3 regions of the Limosilactobacillus sp. DJ3M12 genome follow, and region 3 is predicted to be linked to each of the others. Evidence: riboswitches for the same ligand, from Rfam matches in the RefSeq annotation. Region 3 holds a riboswitch; each other region holds the start of a gene.
What was found. A riboswitch is a leader RNA that binds a small molecule or an ion and turns the genes downstream of it on or off. The one in region 3 is predicted to bind thiamine pyrophosphate.
Positions count from the first base shown of each region.

Region 1: it holds a riboswitch for thiamine pyrophosphate, as region 3 does, so the genes downstream of both, QOS06_RS08460 (ECF transporter S component) here and cytX (putative hydroxymethylpyrimidine transporter CytX) in region 3, are expected to answer to the same signal.
Region 2: it holds a riboswitch for thiamine pyrophosphate, as region 3 does, so the genes downstream of both, thiM (hydroxyethylthiazole kinase) here and cytX (putative hydroxymethylpyrimidine transporter CytX) in region 3, are expected to answer to the same signal.

Region 1 covers NZ_CANCWY010000017.1:33,130-40,832, reverse strand. Annotated here, with positions in the region: gene tnpA (IS200/IS605 family transposase) at 1-366, opposite strand, end outside; partial or broken gene QOS06_RS08470 (glucose 1-dehydrogenase) at 543-1,297, shown strand; gene QOS06_RS08465 (sulfite exporter TauE/SafE family protein) at 1,475-2,260, opposite strand; TPP riboswitch at 2,368-2,457, shown strand; gene QOS06_RS08460 (ECF transporter S component) at 2,525-3,085, shown strand; gene QOS06_RS08455 (ATP-binding cassette domain-containing protein) at 3,090-4,472, shown strand; gene QOS06_RS08450 (energy-coupling factor transporter transmembrane component T family protein) at 4,462-5,115, shown strand; gene QOS06_RS08445 (magnetosome magnetite crystal formation protein family) at 5,157-5,498, shown strand; gene QOS06_RS08440 (cation:proton antiporter) at 5,739-7,700, shown strand.
Region 2 covers NZ_CANCWY010000014.1:39,762-47,464, forward strand. Annotated here, with positions in the region: gene QOS06_RS07780 (DUF6933 domain-containing protein) at 543-2,444, opposite strand; gene QOS06_RS07785 (hypothetical protein) at 2,445-2,750, opposite strand; TPP riboswitch at 2,867-2,972, shown strand; gene thiM (hydroxyethylthiazole kinase) at 3,030-3,839, shown strand; partial or broken gene thiD (bifunctional hydroxymethylpyrimidine kinase/phosphomethylpyrimidine kinase) at 3,832-4,651, shown strand; gene thiE (thiamine phosphate synthase) at 4,648-5,295, shown strand; gene QOS06_RS07805 (chloride channel protein) at 5,360-6,619, opposite strand; gene QOS06_RS07810 (IS110 family RNA-guided transposase) at 6,983-7,703, shown strand, end outside.
Region 3 covers NZ_CANCWY010000020.1:23,850-31,552, forward strand. Annotated here, with positions in the region: gene QOS06_RS08930 (MFS transporter) at 1-480, shown strand, start outside; gene QOS06_RS08935 (LysM peptidoglycan-binding domain-containing protein) at 571-1,638, shown strand; gene QOS06_RS08940 (hypothetical protein) at 1,651-2,115, shown strand; gene QOS06_RS08945 (hypothetical protein) at 2,331-2,552, shown strand; gene QOS06_RS08950 (GNAT family N-acetyltransferase) at 2,503-2,841, shown strand; partial or broken gene QOS06_RS11145 (low temperature requirement protein A) at 2,900-4,029, opposite strand; gene cytX (putative hydroxymethylpyrimidine transporter CytX) at 4,091-5,260, opposite strand; TPP riboswitch at 5,335-5,443, opposite strand; gene QOS06_RS08970 (DUF4767 domain-containing protein) at 5,768-6,343, shown strand; partial or broken gene QOS06_RS08975 (ISL3 family transposase) at 6,523-7,703, opposite strand, start outside.

The DNA.
Region 1 (7,703 bases), on a different contig from region 3:
TACAACTTCTAAAGGCGCTCCACCAGTGCTAATTAAGCAATAGCTTTGTGTCCAAAAGGCTGATTTCCAAAGATATTGCTTGATTTCTGGAAATTGTTTTTTGACCATTCTGGAGCTAGACGATTTGTAAGCATTTAAAAATTTAGCCATTTCCGTATGAGGCGTTGCTCTAAACAAAACATGTACGTGGTCCTGATCATAATTCCATTCTTGCAAATTAATGCCGTATGCTTGTCCCACAACTACAAAACGATGTTTAAGATATTCAGATATTTCATCGTTAATTACTTTTCGACGATACTTAACCACCATTACCAAATGGTAATTAAGCAAGTATACTGAATGCTGATTTCTATCTAATTCTATTGTTATCACCACATTTTATAGATATATACTAAATATATCATAGAACAAAAGAAAAAGCACTAACGTACTTTAAGAGAGCGATTCATCCCCTACTTATAGAAGTGGGGTATTCTCGCAAATTTATGGATAAAATTTGTATAAGATTGTTTTGATTTTACTAAGGAAGTGTCTTATCAATGGGTCGTTTAGATAATAAAGTTGCAATTGTTACTGGTGGTTCTAAAGGAATTGGAGCTGCTGTCGCAAAAAAGTTTATTGAAGAAGGCGCAAAGGTTGTTTAACCGCTCGGAAGATGGATGAAGGACAAAAAGTCGCTGACCAATTAGGTGACAATGCGATCTTTATCCAACAAGACGTTGCTCGGAAAGGAGACTGGGACCGAGTAATTCGTCAAACTGTCCAAGTCTTCGGGAAGCTCAATATTGTGGTTAACAACGCGGTAATTGCCGAATACGCCGATGTTGAAAAGACACCTGCTGAAATTTGGGATAAAACAATTGCTGTTAACCTCACCGGTACAATGTGAGACACTAAGCTTGGTATTGAAGCAATGAAGAACAACGGGGAAAAGAATTTGATCATCAATATGTCATCCATTGAAGGACTAATTGGGGATCCTGATCTCTTTGCCTACAATGCTTCTAAGGGTGGTGTCCACCTCTTAACTAAATCCGCTGCGCTTGATTGTGCCCGAAAAGGCTATGACATCCGTGTAAATACAATTCATCCTGGTTATATCTCAACTCCACTAGTTGATAATTTGGTTAAGGATGATCCAAAAGCAGAAGGACACCTAGAAAGCCTTCATCCCCTTGGCCGTCTTGGAAAGCCAGAAGAGATTGCTAACCTCGCTTTATACCTTGCCTCAGATGAATCAAGCTTTAGTACTGGTTTGGAATTTGTCGCTGATGGTGGCTATACGGCTCAATAATATTCATAAAGGGAGCGATCGTGACTTCGTTTTTCGACGCGAAGCTAGCCTCTGGGAGCCCCTGCAAGCAACAATAGGCCTCCAACGTTCGGTTTTACCGGACGTTGGAGGCCATTGGTGTACTGCGCCATTTGTCTTTTATGAAAATAACTTGGCTTATGTCACAATCCTTTTGTTTCACATTAAATTCCGAATTACCAATGAAATTGCCAAAATCAATGATCCAATCCCGACAATTATTTGCATAAGACGGCCAGGCAGGTGGCGAACAATAATCGGTCCTAAGTAGCCCCCGATTACATTTCCAATCATCAACGGAATAACATAATTCCAATAAATTGTCGTCTCAAGGGCGAACACTATCCAGGATGTTGTATTTGTAACAGTCATCGCAACATTTTTTAGCGCATTATTAACTGCAAAGCTCTTTTGCCGATTGATCACTGTCAGCAAGGTTAGCATTAACACTCCGGCACCCGCATTAAAGAAGCCGGAATAAATCCCAACAATAAAAATACCAATGATTGATAAAAATTGGCCGATCCGTGACTTACCAAATAATTTACTGTTTCCTGCCATCGTCCCTGTACTTTGCTTCGGATGATGGGGAAACAACAAGATAATTCCGGCTAACGCAATGCATAATGGCACCAGTTCCGCAAACCACTTACTGGGGACAGCAAATAGCAAAAAAGCCCCAATAATGGAACCAGCAAATACCAATGGCAAAATAATCCATAATTGTCGCCGATTATGCTCTAATTCCTTAAACGATGAAAAGACCGAACTATAGTTACCAGTGACTGTCGAAAAAGCACTCGTTACGTTTGCCATCACTGGCGGTAACCCCAATGCAAGCAGTGAAGGATAGGAGACTAGTGATGCTAAACCAGCGGCTGCACTAATAATCCCCGAAAGAATTCCAATTCCCAGTAATAATAAAACAAAAACTACTCCACTCATTTTTGAACCATCCCTTTAAATGCTAGTACTAATTGTAAACCACTTTTCTAAGATAAGTAACCTAATTAACGATTTGCATTCTGTTATAATATTAGCTATGATAATAGAGAATAAATCTGGGGTGCCAAACGGCTGAGATAATACCCATTGAACCTGCTCTGGTTAATACCAGCGAAGGGAGATTCAGTGATATTAACTTAATGATTAACTCCATGATTTTTTGTCATGGAGTTTTTTTGCCCTTATATCTTAAGGAGTTTTATTATGACTAAACGTTCATTACATTTGCGTGACATTATTTTGCTTGCCCTGATTGGAATTATTTTTGGTGTAATTTATTTTGCAGCCAGCTTTGTCTATAACGGGCTAACTGTTCTACTGACACCAATTGGTTATGGTCCAATGGCTAACGATTTAACAATGGGAATCTGGTGTATGGCTGGACCGCTTGCCGGCTTTTTGCTTCGGACACCGGGAGCGGCTTTCCTTGGTGAGTTTTTGGGAGCAGCCGTTGAAATGCTTCTCGGCGATCAGTGGGGAGCAGCCAACCTAATTTCTGGAGCGGTTCAAGGTATCGGGTCTGAGCTAGGTTTTACTTTTACGTTCTATAAAATGTATAACTGGTTAACCCTCCTCATCTCATCCCTCACCCTTACATTTGTTACCTTTGGCTGGGATTGGTTCCGCAATGGCTATAACCACTTCAGCGGACAAATGCTAATCATTATGCTCATCGCCCGTTTCATTTCAATGTTTGTCTTCTCTGGAATTCTGGTTAAATTGATTACTAACCTTCTCCAACGAGCCCACTTAATTAAACACTAAGACTATGAAAAATATACAATTTAATGATCTTTCATTTAATTTTGATCAGCAACCGATTCTTAAAAATATTACCGCCAAATTCACTGTTGGAAAGATTCACTTACTTACCGGGGTTTCTGGGAGCGGTAAATCCACCATTCTCAAGTTAATCGCTGGTCTCCTGCCTAAATATGGTGGTGAAATAGTTGCTGGAGCAGTCGATGTACCAACAGATGCCCATATCGGGATGGTATTCCAAGATCCGTTAATGCAGTTTGCTCTTGATACGCCACGCCACGAATTAGAATTCACTCTGGAAAATTGCCAAGTCCCAACTGACAAAATTCCAGAACGCGTTAAAGAAGCTTTACAATTCGGTAAAGTTGACGACCTTGCTAACCGGTTAATCACCACGCTTTCCGGTGGACAACAACAGCGCGTGGCTTTAGCAGCAGCTACGGCAATGCAACCGAACGTGCTTTTATTAGACGAACCCTTTGCCAATATTGACGAAGAAAACCGGCAACTTATCCTTAAACAATTAGTCCGCCTCAACAGTGACTATCACACAACAATTATCATTACTGACCATGATTTGCATGGTTACGAGCGACTACATCCATTGGTTTGGCAATTAACTAAGGGGCACCTTGCTCAACTTTCCAGTAAAAATAGTAGCCAACTTTTAACAGCGAGCGCGACTCCCCAAATTACCACTACCCTTCCTCCGTCAACCTTGCCCACGATTATCAAATTTGATGAATTAGCAATAAAACGAGAGAATTATTCCTTACTTTTACCAACCAATTTAGGCATTGTTAAAAATAAAATAACTTTATTAACCGGACCAAATGGGATTGGTAAATCTACCCTTCTAAAGGCAATTGCCCGACTTTTGAAATATGAAGGAAAGATTGACTATGCGGAGGAAAACATTCAAAAAATATCACCTGGGAAATATTACAAGCATCTGGGATTGATTTTCCAACATGCCAACGATCAATTCCTAAATGTAACCGTTGGCGAAGAAGTGGCATTAGGCTTTAAAACTTGCCAGAACCCCTATTTTAATCAACAACAAGTCAACGAAGCATTAGCAGCTCTTGGTCTGAACGGAAGAGAAGATCAAGTTGTTTATTCTTTGAGTGGTGGTCAAAAGAAAAAGCTGCAAATCCTTCTGATGTTAATGCGCGGACAAGAAACCTTATTGCTTGACGAACCATTTACTGGTTTAGATCCAACATCTTTAAAGACTGTCCTGCAACTAATCAAAGCATCCCAAAAAGAAAAACCACAAACTTTGTTGATTGTTAGTCATCAATTAAGCGGACTTGATGGTTTCATTGATTATCATCTTACAATGAATCATCAACGTCTTAATTATGTTGGAGGGAGTTATGAATCCTAGTTTAAAATTATTACTTGTTATTTTGCTTTCACTTGAGCTGACTTTTGTAACTAAGCTGTGGATTAATCTGATTGTCATTGTAATGTGTTTGCTAATCCTTATTCATCAGCGATTTCACTGGCGACAATTTTGCTGGTTGGCTTTTGTCCCCCTCTTTCCGGCACTAGCTATTTTTATTACAATTGTCTTCTTCAGTCCTAGTCACAGTTTCTTTGATGGAACTGTTCTTTTTAGTCGACTTTACGTTTATGTCTGCCTTGGAACGGTCTTTACATTTACAACCGATACCTTAACGCTTGCTCGCTCATTAGAACAAAATTGTCACCTTCCTAGCAAATACGCTTATGGGGTGCTCGCCGCTCTTAATCTGATTCCGAAAATGAAACAAGCCGTTACAACTATTTATACGACCGGACAAATGCGGGGTGTTAATTTACATTGGTGGTCACCAACGCTCTACTTCAAAGCGATTCTGGTTGCTATTCAATGGTCGGATCAATTAGCGCAAGCCATGGAATCACGCGGTTTCGTAGAAGGACAAGCACGAACAGCTACCGTGAATATCCCGATTACCAGCCACGATTGGCTTTCTTTTTTAAGTATTATTTGCCTTGTACAGATAATTGTAATTGCGCTCCCTTGAGTTTTCATGCGATAATAATATAAAAAGAAGGGACTGATATAGTGAACGATAATAATTTAACGGACCGGATCGTTAATGCTTTATCCTATTTAAGCATCTTATTTTTACCAGTTATCTTTCCACTAATCGTGTGGATAATTGCCAAAAGCAGTGATCGACCAACTATTGCTAAAAACGCTCGCTATGCATTTTGGAGTCAAATTTTCCCATTGTTATATGTAATAGGCGCAATTTTAGTCTTTAGTGTCTTTTCATTAAACCCCGCTAACTTCCACGGGGGCGCATTGTTTGGAATTCTCCTAACATTTGCTCTTTTATTAGCCCTTTTGTTATTTATTTATAATATTGCCATGGCCGTGAAAATGCTGATTGGCCGTGAGTAAGCTAAGAGAGTAGTAAGTGGGAATTAACCTCCTCGACAAGGCGGTGGGCTAAGGATAGAACGGTGATTAGCACGGCACGGGCTGATTATCGTTCGGACTTAGCCTCGAGCCTTGTGGTTACGACGCGAAGCTAGTTCCACGATATCTTAACAATGTTCGTATAAATAAAGAGGCTGTTGAAAAAAATAAATTTTTCCAGCCTCATTTTTTATCCAAAATATCAAGTGAGGTGATTAATCGATGGAAATGATTTTAGGCATTGTTCTTCTATTGACTGCTGTTGTTGCAGCTAATGTTGTTCATCTTGTTTACCCTAAGATTCCACTATCCATCTATCAAATTATTGCAGGAATTCTTTTAGCATCCCTGCCTACTGAGGCCACTAACTTTACCATGCATCCAGAATTATTCATGATGGTGATCATTGCTCCTTTAATGTTTAATGACGGGCAGAACCAATCATTCCGTTATCTTTCAAGCAATATCAAATCGATCCTATCAATGACTGTTGGATTAGCACTTGTAACGGTTTTGATTACTGGTAGTTTTTTACACTGGCTTCAACCAGGAACGTTCTCCTTAGCACTCGCCTTTATGTTGGCTGCGATTGTTACGCCGACTGATGCGGTCGCTGTAAAGTCAATTACTACTAATATGAAAGTACCGAAAAACGTTAATGGTGCTCTGGAATATGAATCCCTCTTTAATGATGCATCGGGAATTGTGCTTTTAGATTTGGCGCTGGAAACCTACCGTTCTGGACAATTTTCGCTTGGTCATGGAATCTGGATCTTTGTTTATGTTTTCTTTGGCGGAATTATCTTCGGAGCAGTGTTAGGGAGTCTGTTAATTAGTCTCCGTACTAGTTTGATGCGAAAACATGTTGATATTGGCTCCATCGTTATTCCGATCAACGTAATGACTCCCATCGTTGTTTACTGGTTAGCTGAAGAACTACACCTTTCAGGAATCCTAGCCGTCGTTGCAGCGGGAGTTGTTCATAGTATCCTCTATGATCGAATGCGGCTTACATCTACTAAAGTGCAAATGTCTACTACCACTATTTGGAACATCATTAGCGATGCGTTAAACGGGTTAGTATTTGTTCTTTTAGGGGTGATGCTTCCGCCGGTACTTGGAAGGACTTCTTGGCAAAATCTGGGTGCAATCGTTGCCTTAGCCTTTGCTATCTATATTATTACAACCCTTTTAAGATTCTTATGGGTCCGGTTTAAGCTCGTCAACATTCAATCGACTAACCTCAACCGTGATAGTCTCTTAATGGCGTTAGGAGGAATTCACGGAACAATCACTCTGGCATTGGCTTTCTCGCTGCCAGTTCTGATTAACAACCATCAATTTGCGTTCCGTAATTCAATGATCTTGATTGCCGCAATTGTTATTTTGATTAGTATTGCTGTTGGCGCAATTGGGTATCCAATTATTTTACCGCCTAAATCTAAGAGTTATTCGAAGAGTGAATTTCAAAAAGAACTTATTAAAACAGTTCAATATGCTATTAATGAGCTACGGACTTCAGAAAAATATTCCCCAGAAAAAGCCGTTGTTATTGACCAATTGAGTAGTCAAATGACGCAATACCACGAATTTAATCGTAATGTTTATAGTCAATTAATGGGTAAAGCTCATCAAATTGAATTAGCTACCTTAGACCGACTTAACGAAGAAGGCCGAATCTCTGACAAGGAGGCCAAATTCCTCGTTAATTTTGTTACGCGGTCGATTTTCCGCGTAAATAAACACAGCTTTCTTGAATTATGGATCATCTTATGGCACCGGTTAAAATGGCGTTTTATTCGCTACCGCCATCTCAAAAAAGGATCCCGCTATAATGTGGGACCAAAATATCAATTAACCAAGGAACAGCGCGCTGAAACAGCTGAGATCCTAGAAATAATTAATCGTGAAATCGATAAATACCTTCATTTGATTGAAACTCCACAAAACGCGAATGAAGTTGCCATGGTACGACGGACGTACTTCCAACGAAAACGATTCTTCCTCCACGATATTTCGATGGATACCGACCTCATTACTTCTTTATTTATTGAGGCATTTCAGCTTGAACATAGTTATGTTCAAATGCAACTTGCCGATGACCAATTTTCACAAGAATTAGCAAACGCATTAAACGAACAGATCTCAACTGATGAATTGGTTTATACTCAATCATTAGACTAAAAA
Region 2 (7,703 bases), on a different contig from region 3:
GGGGTGTCATCATCTATTTGTTACTAAGCTGACAATTATGTTCACAAAGCAATATTAATCTCTAAACATATATACAACTCTCTATATTCGAACTTTTACTAAAAAACCACCCATAAATTCAAATCATATGATGATTCGAATCCCTAATAACGAGCTTTATTATAAATAATCAAATAAAACAAGTATTCACGAAGTAATTTTTGATGGAGCACCTTCAAATCCATTAAAAAACTTCCCTGCAAGTTATTTAGGAACTAGTGCTGATTTCTCCCGTTATTTTAGGGATTTTGAAGCAAAGGGCTGGATAGAACGACATCGCAGAAAAATTATTATAAAACCAGCTTTTTGGGAGGAGTTTAAGTAGGCCTTATGCATATGACATAATTTTAATAGCTATTTATATCCTAAACGTTGATATTAACTAAATTAACATGGAAATAGAATGAATTTTGAAGATTTTTATCATCCAATTGATTTTAATCTCTTCATAAGTAAAAAGATGGCGACGTTGAGAAAAAATTTTTCTCGCGTCTCCATCTTTTTTATAATTCTTCGGCTTGTTTATACAGCTTCGAGATTACTTTTGGCGGTAAATTAATATTTTCAAGGAAGTTAAGCAACTCATCACGGTTAATGCTTCCCACTTGAATTCCACTAACAATCTCACTTGACAGTTTAGGTTCTTCTAAATTAATTTCCATTTCAGACACTAATTTGGCAATATCCTTGGTCCTTAACAATTCATAATTAGACCATCCCCGGTTCCATGGACGCCGGATATTTGTAGCAATTAATGCTAAGATTTTAATCAATGGTTCATTAGCTTTGTCCTGTTTAACACTCAGGCCATGCTCCTCGTTTAAGAATGCAACAACCTTATTGATTGCATCATTTACACTTGATAATTTAAGCCCATAATCACTCATTTTCAATTGATAAAGTGATAGGAAAGCCGCGCCTTTAAGATCGTCTCCAGATAATCCATATTGGTTTGCAAGCAGCTCTTCTAATTCTTGTTGATAATTGCTGATGTTTGCAAATGGATTAAAGTTGCTATCGATTAAGACTTCTTTTTCTGGAATATAGTATATCATTCCCTGTTGATGTTTATAAAATGAAGGAAGCCTATTTTCATCTTTAATAAGAAGTGGACTAAAGATGAAAATTTCAGGAGCAATGTCAACATTCGTAAATTCTTTTTTAAAATCAATGATACAGTATTCCATGGTAATTTCGTCAAATTTATTTTGAATGTATTGATCAAATCGCTCTTTATCAATTGCGGGATTTTGCGAATGAATAATTTGGTAAGCTTGTTGGGCAGAAATAAGGCCATACAAAGCAATGAATGATTTAAGATATTCGTCCAGCATTTTATCAGTTTGTGGATCGAATACTACTGGAAGCTTCTCTGATTCACTAAATAATGAAGCGAGAAAATCCTCTATTACTTGATCATCATCTTCATCTCCGTACTCTTCCCCAAGATCGACAGGAGCTTTTTGCGTATATACGAGAATGTCATCGTATTCATTATCACTAAGGATATCTTGATCTTTCAAGTACTTCGCTAGTTTTTGCAAAGAAGCCTTGATATTCGTGCGTTCTGTTTTGCCTACTCCGTGAAATTCTAGTTCATCGACACTAGTCTGAATATCAAGATTAAAAATAGTGCTTAAACGATAAGCAACCCATTCATTAAGATAAAATTGCAAGTTATCTCGATAGCGACGAATAGTTTTAGTACTATAATTATGTTTAGCATCAGCCAGGAAAAGGTCTAAAAGTCGATTATTTGCATCTTGAATTTGTTGGATTGCATTATCAACCCCATCGGCAGTAAGTTTTTCTCCATCTACCTGACTTAATCTTCTTAACTTATTAGTAATTTCTTTTAAGTACAGTTCTTCTAAATTTACGTGTTTAATGCTAAACGGTTGAGCCATTTCGATTATCCTAACCGTCTCGTCTTCACTAACATAAATCCTACCCTTTTGTTGTACCTTTTTAACCAATGATTTTGCTAAGTCTACTTCATTGACTAAGTTTTTGGCTTGTGGCTTTATGACATCTTGATAAAAATTAGTTATAGTTTTTATTTGTAAAGGGTGAATCGTTTTACCGATTTGCCAATCCCCACCTGTGGCTAAGTAATCTGCCAATGAGTCGGTAGGCAACCCTAATTCTTGCCAAATTATTGCTAGTTGTTTCTCAAAGCGTTCTTTAATCGTCTGTTTATTTTTAGCATCTACATCAAATAAGACAATTGCCATCGTAGTAGCATCATTTAAGAAAATCAAGTTCTTTTTACGTTTAGCAGTATAGTAAGTAGCATGCCATGAAAAAAGCGGATTAGCTAAGACCATTGCCATATGCTCTTTGCTTGTTGCTTTTTGATAAGTATTAAATAGCTTCTGCGCTTTCTTTTCGACGTTAATAAACACTTAGTTCCCCCCATCTCTTTCCGTAATCATTACATTTCCATCTTCTGGATTTCCATAGACTTCATAAGCACCATTCAATTTAATTTCCCGATAGTCTTGACCAGCATAGTTTCCCCTAATTGTATACTTTCCATCTGGTAAGATGCCAACAGGTTGGAAGAGCTCTGGTATCGGCTTTTTATCTGTGACGATAATCTCAAATTCGCCGTCTACTCCCCCGTTGCTAAATGTCAATTTTTGACTAGTATCATCATTAATAATGACAACTTCAGCTTTATCAGTAGTCTGACGTATTTCTTCTTCCATTCTAAATTCTCCTACCTTTTTTATTTATTACATTTTACAATTATCATTCCCATTTTGCCAATTATCTTTATTGATATTCATAAAGAATAATTTGCGGTATACTATTAATAGATAATTTATTGCATTAGGGGTGCCCATAGTGCTGGGCTGAGATATGCAGTGATGCATGGACTCTAGAACCTGTAAGTTAACGCTTGCGTAGGAAAATGCACCGGACTTTAATACTCAAAGTAGGTGTATCTCCTACCTTGAGTATTTTTTATTTAAGGAGCTAATTTTATGGTACAACGTCAAATTAACTGGTCACTGATCGATCGAGTTCGTACTAAAAACCCGATTGTCCTTAATCTCGCCAATTTAGTAACAATTGATAAAGTTGCCGATGCCGTTAGTGCTGTCGGAGCGTCGCCGATCATGTCTGTTGAGCCCACTGAAGCAGATGAAATGGTGACGCTGGCCGATGCCCTTTCTATCAATCTTGGAACAATCAATGAGCATCAGGCGACACAAATTAGGACGGTTTTGCGAGCTGCCACGCCACTCAAACCCCTCGTTTTAGATCCGGTAGCGGTAAGTGCGATTCCATCTCGCTTAGAGTTTGCCCACTCATTGCTAAATGATTTTCATTTTGATGTTATTCGTGGTAACGCCAGTGAAATTGCTGCTTTAGTAGAAGCTGACAATACTAGTCATGGAATCGACGCTGGTAAAGTTCCTAATCAGGTTCAAATTGCCAAAACGTGTGCTCGACGTTACCATTCAATTGTAGTCTTGACTGGTGAAACTGACATAATAACTGACGGGCAAGTCATCTATGAAAATCCCTTTTCTGCCGAGATGTTAACGATGAATGTGGGTAGTGGCGACATGCTTTCTAGTATCATCGCTGCATTTCTAGGGATCACTTCTAATACTTGGGATGCTTGTATTGTTGCAACGGTTTTGGTATCTGCTGCTGGAGTATTAGCTAACCGTTATTCAGTTGGACTCGGTTCGTGGCAAGTACAGTTTTTTGACCAGCTTTCGATTATGGATACGAAAGCATTACTAGAATTCTTTGAGGAAAGTGAGGAAGATTACCTTGATTAATGATTATCCCCAGGCTTTAACAATTGCTGGAACTGATAGTGGCGGGGGGGGCCGGTATTCCAGCGGATGTAAAGACGATGCAAATGCGCGGAGTATACTCAGCAATGGTAGTCGTCGCAGTCACTGCGCAAAATACATTAGGAGTGCAAGATGCCCTGCCAATGCCTGAAAAATTAATTGATGAGCAATTTGCTTCAATCGCTGGTGATTTGAAAATTAGGGCTTGTAAAACGGGGATGTTGGCTGACCCTCTCCGTGTAAGAACGGTTGTACAAAATTTAAAGAAATATGATTTAGGACCGCTTATTGTCGATCCGGTCATGGTAGCAAAAGGGGGCGCAAAGTTACTTAGTGATGATGCAATTTCAATTGTAAGGGATGAACTTATCCCCCTCGCCTCTCTGGTTACGCCAAACATTCCAGAAGCTTGTGAGTTGACGGGAATCGCAATAAGGGATAAAAATGATATTAAAAAGGCTGCCCGCGAATTACAAAAGCGTGGAGCAAAAAATATTCTCATAAAAGGTGGCCATGCAGAATCTTCAGACAAAGCTGATGATTATATTTTATTTGAAGATGGTAATGATATGTGGTTAACTGCGCCTCGTGTTAATACTAAAAATACTCATGGGACTGGTGATACAATTTCTGCATGTATTACTGCGGAAATTGCTAAGGGTCACTCCATGGAACAGGCAATTATGATTGGGAAGACATATGTCGAAAAGACGATTAGCAAGGGTATTAATGTTGGTCATGGTCATGGGCCACTTAATCACTGGGTTAAAATTGAAGGAGACGATCTAAAATGATGTTTGATCCAAAAATGTTACAAGTATACTTAGTTGGTGGAACACAAGATGTCCATAATGACGTTGTTAAATTTCTTGAAAAAGTGGAGCTAGCAATGAAGAGTGGTATCACTGCCTTCCAATATCGAGAAAAGGGAAACTCGAAGTTACGGCCTAATGAACGAGTAGACTTAGGACTAGAACTACGGACCTTATGTACGCGCTATGGAATTCCATTGATTGTTGATGACGATTATGAATTGGCTCAGCAAATAAACGCTGATGGAGTTCACGTTGGACAAAATGATACTAAAATTGAACAAGTATCTGTCGCTGTAGGTCATCAGATGTTCATCGGCTATTCCTGTAATACACCAGAACAAGTTGAACGTGCTAATACAATGGACTTTGTTGATTATATTGGTTGTGGTCCCGTTTTCCCTACAAAATCAAAGTCTGACGCTGATACTGCTATTGGTATCAATCGTCTTGAACGTTTAAACATGATTAGTGAACGTCCTGTAGTTGCAATTGGGGGCATCGATGAAGAAAATATGAAAGTTGTTCATGACACTGGCGTTGCAGGGCTAGCTGTTATTTCCTTAGTCTTTGATAGCAAGGATCTTGCAGCAACTGTAAAGAAAATGAAGAATTTGTATAAATAAAAAATAGCAAGGTTGGAAGAAATTTCAGCCTTGCTATTTTATTAGAGAATGTTTTTACTAAAGGTTATTTTGTCCTTGCTTTTGCTTCCTGCATCCATTTTGAAATTCCAATTGAAATTGCGACTCCAATCCCCAACGGAAGAAAAGCTGTAAAGTTAAGGTGACAAACTTCAAATAACATAAATAATGCCATTAACGGTGCCTGCTGTGACGCTGCTAAAAATAATGAGGCCCCAATAACTGCACACTGCGTTAAGGTAACAACCGGGAAGAAGTGCATATAAGGAATACCGAGAAATACTCCAATAACTGCTCCAGCGGCAATCGATGGCGTCAGTGTTCCTCCATAGCCTCCACATTTGATTGTAAATAAGGTAACTATTACTTTAGCAACTAGACCAAACAAGAGCGCTCCTAGGACCTGAGAATTGACGGTGGTCGTATTCATGGCTAATTGAGCAAGTCCCCGCCCGTTTCCCATAATTTGTGGATAAAAAGCTGCAATTGCTCCTGCTGAGAACGATAAAAGTGGTAATTGCCAGAAAATATTTTTACCCGTTGCTCGTTTACTAGAAGCTGCTTTAACTCCTTGTTTAAACCAGGTTCCGGTTACTCCAAGGATTAATCCTAGCACAATTGCTAATGGAACAGATAGCAAAGAGAAATCTCGACTCCTAACAATATAATATGGTTCGAATCCTTTTAAAATCGAACCAATCATCGTTGCGATTACTGACATGATTAAGCTAACGGAAACTGAACGGGCATTAATGCGCCGATATAAAATTTCTAAACAGAAAACAGTTCCTGTAATAGGTGCAATATAGACCCCCGCGAATCCAGCTCCAGCAGCAGCGGCGATTAATAAACGTTTATCTTCATCATTAAGGTGCAACCACCGATAAGAATTAAGCATTCGAGACCATTTCTGAGCGATAGCAGCCCCTGCTTCTCGTGGGGCTAATTCACGACCGATGGAATTCCCAGTCCCTACGAAAAAGATCTGGGTAACCACGTGAATAAATGTTTTTCTTAACGGCATCTCTTTACCATTCAGGGCATTCTTAATACTAACCGGATGATAATGACGTTGAAGAAAGTACCAAATAATTGTAGCAATTATCCCCCCTATTAGCACTGAGACAAATCGATGAAGAGGAAAAATATTAATATTAACTGGAATCTTATTTGTCTCGTTAAAGTTTAAAAAATAGTGCTCTGTTAAATCTAGAATAGCGCTAAGGATCAATGAGCTAAAACCAACGACTATTCCAAGAACAACCGTTGCAACAGCTAATGGAGTGTTCTCTTGCGTTTCTTTCATCTTCTCATCTCCTCGTATTATATAAATCAGTCCTTACGGATTTTGATACTTTACTACTTGCTTTCTGGTCACTGCATGATAACCTCTAATCATCATTGGCGTTGGTCAACTGGTATAGGTTATCGTCTCCTGTAGTTTTAACTACTTAATTAGTCTGCCGCCCAGGCAATCAGCTAATTTACGAACTCACATGCTGTATCGATTAGTGAATCACCTAATTCTGAGTAGGATTAGGTGCAGCTTTGATTCGCTAACCAATGAAATACTGATACTTGCGAGGATGTCTTTAGCGATTGTAATTAGGGGTTATCATGCAGTGATCAGATTAAGACCAGTAAATTTTAATGAAAGGAGGCCATTCCAATGAAACTATTTGTCGGTATTGACGTTAGCTCAAAAGATCTTGTGACTTCAATAATTTCCAAAGAAAAACACGAAGTTGTTTTCCGAGGTAACTTTGTCAATGATTTGAAAGACGCAACTGAATTAAAGAAACAGACTATTAACACGGCGAATTCAAATCAAATTGACCAAGTTATTATCGGAATGGAAGCTACTTCCATTTATAGTTTTCACCCAGCAATGTTCTTTCAAGAAGACATTGATCTGAAAGCTTTTAATACTCAATCAGTCGTCGTTGATCCCAAGAAAACTAAACGTTTTCACGATGTTTTCGCTGAAGACAAAAATGATCAAATTGATGCTTATTACATTGCAGATTACTTACGTGTTGGTCATTATTCGATTGGAATTGTTCGTCAAGAAAATTACATTGCTCTTCAGCGCTTAACCCGTTCTAGATATGAGATTGTTCAAAGCCTGGTTCGAGCTAAACAACACTTTATTGAAAACTTATACTATAAGCTCAATAAGCTTGTTATCTCTGATGAACTTAATACTTCTATATTTGGTTCAACCATGATGCAGTTATTAACTGAAGATCTGACTACTGATGACTTACTCAATATTTCAATCAATGATTTAACCGACTATTTGGCTGAACACGGTCGAGGTCGCTTCGCAGACCCCGAAGCTTTAGCGAAAATGATTCAAAAGGCTGTTCGGTCTTCGTACCGGCTAGATA
Region 3 (7,703 bases):
ATTATTACCAATGTTCTTGGGTTTAGTACGACTAACTTAACATGGTTATTAGGACTTATTGGAATTACGTTTATTCTTGGTAATATATGTGCCGGCGTAATCGCAAATCGTTTTGGGATCACTAAACTTACTGTTATTAGTAGCACCGTCCTTATTTGTTTATTGTTGATGAATGCAATGTTCCATGTTGCATGGTTAGGGATCCTGTTATTGTGTGTTATTTGTTTTGTCCTAGGAATGCCCGGTTCAATTCTGCAAGTAATGTTTCTGAATATTGCTGATCGAGAGTATCCAGAAGCAATGAATTTGGCTTCTTCATTAAACCCAATTTGTACTAACGTGGGGGTATCGATTGGCTCCTTGACCGCCTCAATCAGTATTAATTTTGTTCAAATTAACCAGATTGGATACGTTGGAGCAATCTATGCCTTGATTGCAGTTTTTGGTTCGCTTTATCTGATTAAAACAAGCGCCAACTAGAAATGATTATATGCATTTGAAGAATTATTCCAATAGCAGTAAAATTATTTTTGGATTAATAGGTTTGATACTATTTGGGAGGATAATTTTATGAAGTTAAGTAAGAAGCAACTAGCAGCTACTTTTATGACTGCTGTTTTAGCAGGATCAGTAATGATTGGCTCTGTGGCAACTGCTGAGGCTGATAATGCCAGTGGATCACCAGAAGAGCAAGCGGATATTACTAATTGGATTGCCAATACCCCCGAACAAATTTCTAATAATATGGCGATGCAACACATTAATACCAATAACCTTAATGGCACTCGTTACATTATTCAATGGGGTGACACTTTATCGGGGATCTCAGCCGCAACTGGAATTTCTGTGGCTAAACTTTGCTACGATAACAACATTCAAAATGCTAATTTAATCTTTGCTGGGGATGTTCTTATCTTAAACCGTGAAGGAAGCGTTCCTGCTGGTTATGATCCCAACGTAAATCCAAATGTTGTTGCCCAGACAAAGATTACAATCAATAATGGCCCAACAACAGTGAATATTGCCGTTCAACCACAATCTGTTGTTAAGAATTACGATAATTCCGACAATTCTGATCATTCGACAACAATTTACAAGGCAGGCGCGGTAAATTCATTTAACAACAACGACAATGATAATGAACAAAGTGCTAGTCAATCCAGCTCAACTAAGTCTGCTAAGCATCAGAAGCATACTTCATCAGTCAGTGCTTCTGACATTGTGAGCGGCTTGAATGATGCCAATAATAATGACAAACTGTCCTTTGACGAAGGGGATGGGGGTAGTGACGCTGATGAACTTAATGTTGATTCAGCAGCGATCTTAAAGGATACTAAGAAGAATGACTATGATGCGATCCTTAGTGAAATCGAAAGTGCCCTAGGTTCAAAAGCCAAGAAGGATACGACAGTTTACATTGAAAAAGATGGCAACGAGATCCATGTCTACGCTAGTGTTAATGATGACGCTGATAGCAGTAATAGTAGCAGCACTAAGGATGATGAAGATAGCGATAGCAGCAGTAGTAGCGAAAGTGAAAGCAGCGATGACAGCAGTCAAAGCAGCAGTGATGATGAAGATAGCAACAGTCAAGCTACTACAAGTGACCACGACACCGACACTTCTGACGATGAGTAATAGGGGATAAAAATGCAAAAAAAGACAAAAGTTATTATTTCTGTTTTAGTAGCAGTAATGGTTGTTATTGGCGGCTTTTATCTCTATGCTAGTCGGACAGTGGCTAAACGTCTTCCTGGTCACGTTTATGAATATACATCAGTGTCAGGTAATCAAAATGCTTATATGACCTTTGCCACAAGTGGGGATCAGGTTGTTGTTACTCCCGACAAGGATACGGCAATCAAAGCAAGTAATAGTGCTAGCGATTTTCAACAAGCCTACCAAGACAACGCCAAAGATGGCAAGTGGAATTATAAGGCGCAAGGAAATCGGTTGACACTTTCAAAACTGCAAGATGGGAAAGTCTCAATGTGGCAATATAATCATATGCTAGCATTAGGCAAAAAGATGCGGTCTGGTAACTTTACTTATCAGATTGCCAATGCCGGTCAAGGAATTGATCATAAAGCGACTAAGTTTGAACAAATTCGATGATATAAAGTTAAATAAAAGGGTCTCCCAATTCTAAAGGAGGCCTTTTTATTATGGATAAATATGAGATTCCCTCCTTAAAATGAAAACGCTGTGACAAAACACTTAAACTTAGCTAAAGCCCCATCAGTTTAATAATTAATCGTGATAAAATGACCATACATTAATATATTAGAATTTTGTTGTTAGGAGTGAGAGATGATTAAGGAGAAAAGATAATGGCAATTTACTTACGACGAGCAACTTTGGATGATCTTCAAAGTGTGATGACAATTATTGAACAGGCACGAGCACAATTAAAAGAAAAGGGTAATCCACAATGTCAAGATGGTCATCCTTTCCAGAAAACGATGGAAAATGATATTAAAGCTGGCTATAACTGGGTGCTAATTGATAATCAAAAAGGCTACCTTACAACTAACCCCGGAACAAACGTATGAAGAGATTAAAGATGGATCGTGGTTAAAACCAAATGAGCCATATGCAATCATTCATCGATTAGCAGTCCTTCCTTCCCACAATGGTCAAGGTTTTGGGAAATATATCTTCTCCAATCTACTTACGGTTGGGTATTTGCAGGGAGTAAGGAATTTCCGTTATGATACTCATTACAAAAATATTCCTGTTCAAAAAATAGGCCAAGATATTGGTTTTATAAAACGCGGTACGATTTATATTGATGACAAAATTGACAATAAACATATGGGATTTGAACTGAATTTAAAATAAAAATTCCATCTGCCCTAAATGGTTATTAGGATAAATGGAATATAAATACGGATGAAAACTAATTATGTGATGAATAGTTGTTGTGAGGCTCCTTAGAGGGCTTTTTTCTTTGCAGCTTCCATTCCAACAAGCCGAATTCGACCACGTTGGTTAACACAAATGCGCTCATCAAACTTAGGTTATTTTCGCGACATAAAATAATGCCAAGTGATCCTAGTAAAAGGACGATCGCCATTGCCCTAAGATCTCGACCATTAAAGCGTAAATGGCGGCGATTATAAAAACTATAAAGCCAGAGACAAAGGTAGAAGACGATGAGGTTAGATGCGACAAAGCAACTAAGAAACAAACGTGATACTTCTTCATCAGCCATATAGATAATCCCAGCCGTAATCGAGAGTAGGCTGATAACATGAGTGTACATCGCAATAAAGCCGCGAGTATGCTGATGATGATTTAAGAAGCGTTCTACTAGCAATGTATAGACGCCGAATAGGGCAGCTACTCCTAGAAAGATTGCGATTGCTAATGGTGAATAGATAGCGCCCTTAAAGTAATGGGTAATGTTAACAAGTGTTTCTCCGCACGTAATGATAATTATTAAACTTAGGCGTTCTATGAGGTGGGGAAAGTTGACTTGTTCCGGCCTAAACATGCGGTAATCACTAAGGGCATTAGAAAGCCGATTAAACCACCGGCAACGCAGAGATAGACACCATACTGATAACCAATAATCAGCCCGGTTACAAGAAGAATAAATTCTAAGTCAAGCGCAATAATAAATCCTTGGAGATCATGATCTCGTTTAAAATGAGTGCTAGAGCCAAGTAAATATTGAAAGATTAAATTAATAGTTGTTAGTGCTGCCGAAAGATTGAACGCATGAAATGTTAACCGCCATTCAGTATTAATATTATTAGCTAAATAGATGGCGGCAAACATACTAATCAATAAGCCAACCGTATCGACGGCCCGACTTGTTCCAAAGCGATTAATATAGACTGTCTGATAAAGCCAAATTTGTAAAACGAAGATAACGACAATGATAAATTCAATATATATTCTTGGCGGCAAGCTACCATCGATTGGATGATGAATCATCATTGTTATTCGAGAGATCGCATAAACAAAAATTAAATCATAGAAGAGTTCAAGCATTGATACTTGTTTAGCAACTATTTTTTTCATAAAAGTAATTCCTTCCTTGTAATTGCATTAATAATACTATTACTTAGTAGGAAAACTATAATTATTTCACTTTGACCAAATTGCGAACTTGCTGTGTACCCCAGGTCATTGCGATGATGATAATGATTGTGGTAACGGTACTGCCGAGTGGAAATGAATAATTTAGCAGAATTCGATAGATGATAAACCCAATCAACCAGAGAATTAGGTTAGCCCATTGACAATTTTGTTTACGATAATCTACTTTCAAGATGAAGTAATCTGTAATTTGAATTGCAATCATTGGGGCAAAGACAGAACCAATAAGGTAAAGAAAATTACTGAAGTTGTCCATGGGGAAAATCAACGCACTAATTGTTCCCAGAATTGTTGCACCAATTGCGGCCATTGTTCCTGACCATTTACTGAAAATCGTTTTTGAAGAAACACCAGCAGAATAAGCGTCCATAAATGTCGTTGTGATTGTGGAAAAAATAATGATAAATAAACCGGCAATTCCCAAGCCGGCCCGTAAAATAATCGTGGCGATGTTAATGTCATGAGTAAGGATAGCAGCTCCTAAACCGATGAAGGCCATCCAACAACTAGTCAGGCCATAGACAACTGCACTAATCCCGCTAGTTGGCACGGGTCGTTGAGCAATACTGGTGTAATCACTAATAAGTGGCAACCACGATAATGGCATGGCGATAACTAGCTCCATCCCCTGAGCCCGTGACAATGTACCAGTTGGTGAACTGGTAGAATGGTGGGTAAAAATGGCGGCGCATAGGAGACCGCTTAGAATTAATAATGTTGAGATGGTCGCAAGGTTAAGGTAATAAAGGTGCCAAACCCCGACGAGCAGCCAGCCAATAATCAGGGCGCCGATTAAAATGACCCATAATGCCTGATTAAGGTGCCAGACCCCATTGGCTGCTAATGCACCATCATAAATCATGATGCCGGTCCAACCGATCAATTGGAGAACATTCAATAGGGCAAAAAACTTACTGCCATTTTGGCCAAAACTAATTTTTGCGGCGTTCATTGAACTAAGACGTTGCTGACCGCCAATAATTCCAGCTAAAAAGAGCAGAAAACAGCCGATAATGTGGCCAAGGATAATTACGGCGATCCCTTTTGTAAAACCAAGGGGAGCTAAGTAAGTCCCAGTTAGGATTTCAGCAATTGAAATCCCGGCGCCACACCAAATCATGCTGTTTTCGATAATTGTTGTCTGTCGTTGCATAATTTCACCATCCTTAAGTTTGATTTGATTAAGATAGTGCAAAGTAAAAAGCGACCAGTAATCACTTTGATCCTGGTCGTCCTTTATTAATCCTTCCTACGTTGGCATTATCCAAATCAGGTTCATTGGGTCGAGACGCATAGTCCCCTCTCAGCCTGTCTGCAAGCTCCCCGTTTATGCAATTCAATGTTAATCTTAGCAAATCTCAGTTGAATGTCAATTAATGATCTTAATTTACTGATTAAGCCAGACACTGCTCCTGTGATGTGATATAGTAAGGGTGTAATTTTTTAAGTAAAGTGAGGGAAGATCATGGCTAAATACACTGTTGAATTAAGTGAAGAAGATATCCAAATGATCAAGGATTGTCATTCAAAGAATCCTTCTATCATGAAGGCAATGAACAACGCTAAAAAAGTTGAAGATTGATAGGTAGACTGGAAAGAAGAGGGAAGCATTCTTTCTGGTCTTTATTTACGTTTGGGGAGGATAAAATCGAAAAAATTAATGGAAGTTCTTGCGATTGCTAGTTTGGGCGTTGCCTTAACTGGTTGTGGCAACCAAAGCACGCAAAGCAGTAGCAATACCGCAAAGACTAATTCAGAAGCTAGCAGTAGTCAAAGTACTGCCGCTACTAATAATACAAGCAGTAGTGAATCGCACCACGATAGTTCATTGTGGAATATTCAAAAGAATGAGCAGTTGGCATCGTTTATGCAAAAATGGGGACCAACAATGCACCAATCCTATGAACAATATGATGGTCAAAATGAATTGAAGGTTTCAACAGGAATAACATACCCCGATGGTTTAAGCAAAGAATTAGTAGAAGGTCAGTCTGGCTTGATTGGCTGGGCACCATCAGGCAAGGGTGATTATGAATATAATGTTGTAGCGATCTATAATCATGACGGGACAGAACCGCCATTGCCAAATCGAATTACATACTTCTTTGCCTTCCATAATGGTAAACCGGTTGTATTAGTTGACCAATCAAATAACGGTGATCCAGATTGTCATCCGACGACTAATACGGATCTTGAAAGCAATTTTGAACGAATCGCAACAGAATCTACTAAATAATCTTGGAAATAGATCCTTTAGTTTGTTATACTAAAATTAGTTTCGCGTATAATGGTCTAGCAAACTCAATTTGAGTGGCTGGACTTTTTTGGCTCTACGTCAAGTAGTGTTGATACGCAAATATGAATCATCGCCAATTAAATTGGTCTAGTTAGAACTGTCATTCGTGACGGTTCTTTTTAGTTAGCTTGAATTTGGTGGCCAATAATTAAATAAATCCGAGTTTTAAATGCCGTAAAGTAACGATAACCACAGGCAACTCGTTTGATAGTCTTAATTCGATTATTAATCCCTTCGGTTCAACCATTTGAGAACTTAGTCTCAAAGCCACGCTTAATCCCTTCTTTATAACGCGCTAAAACCTGGCAACGGTGGATTGTATAATGGCTAACACTGTCTGGCCGAAGTTTAAGTAATTGAAAGAAAGTTGTAAAATCACGTTGATTATAAGCATGCTTCAAGGATTGGATAAAATTATAAGTGGCTTTTAACTCTTGGTCATACCCTAACATTAAGTCTAAGATTATCATGGAATTAACAACGCGATTAAAATAACGTCCTTCGTAATAAACTTTTGTACTTAAATTTCCCCGATCTTGAAGAAATAGCCGCCAATAACGTTTAAGGTGCCGAGCTTGTTTCTGCTCCGCTGAACCACCTTTTCGCAAACGGTTAAAGACATGAATTCGTACATGATTCATCGTGTCATTAAGGTGTTTGGCAATGTGAAAGCGATCATAAATAATTTGAGCACAAGGAAAAACGGTTTTAACTAGTTGGTCATAAGCAGCGTTCATATCCATCACCAGATATTTCACTCGGCAACGAGCACGACGCTTAAACTGTTGATAATGTTTAAATAAGCTACGTAATCGGCGATCTTCAAGGAGCTCAAATAAGCAACTTCGATCACCATCAACGGCGATAAAACTCATCTTGCCTTTAGCGCTCCGCATTGATTTAAATTCATCAATGCATAATGTTTCCGGTAGATAATTTAAATTTGGTTTATATTGATCAGCGAGGTCCAAAAGGACCCGCTGGACTGAAGCTTCACTGATAAACAAATCATGGGCAATATCTTTAATTGTTTGAATTCGCGTTAACCGAAGAATAATTTCACGCCTTAAATCACGACTAATTGTTCGTTGCTTTTCAAAAAGATAACTAGTCGCATTAAATGTTGTATAGCAGTCAGGACATTGAAAACGTTGAGTATTAACAAGCAACATTAATGGTTGAGCCCTAAATTGTCCATATTTGTGTTTAGCTTGATAAAAACCATTTGTCCACGATTAATAACGCCACAATTTGGACAAGCACGCGGGATATAAGAAAGGGTACAGGATATTTGTGCCAC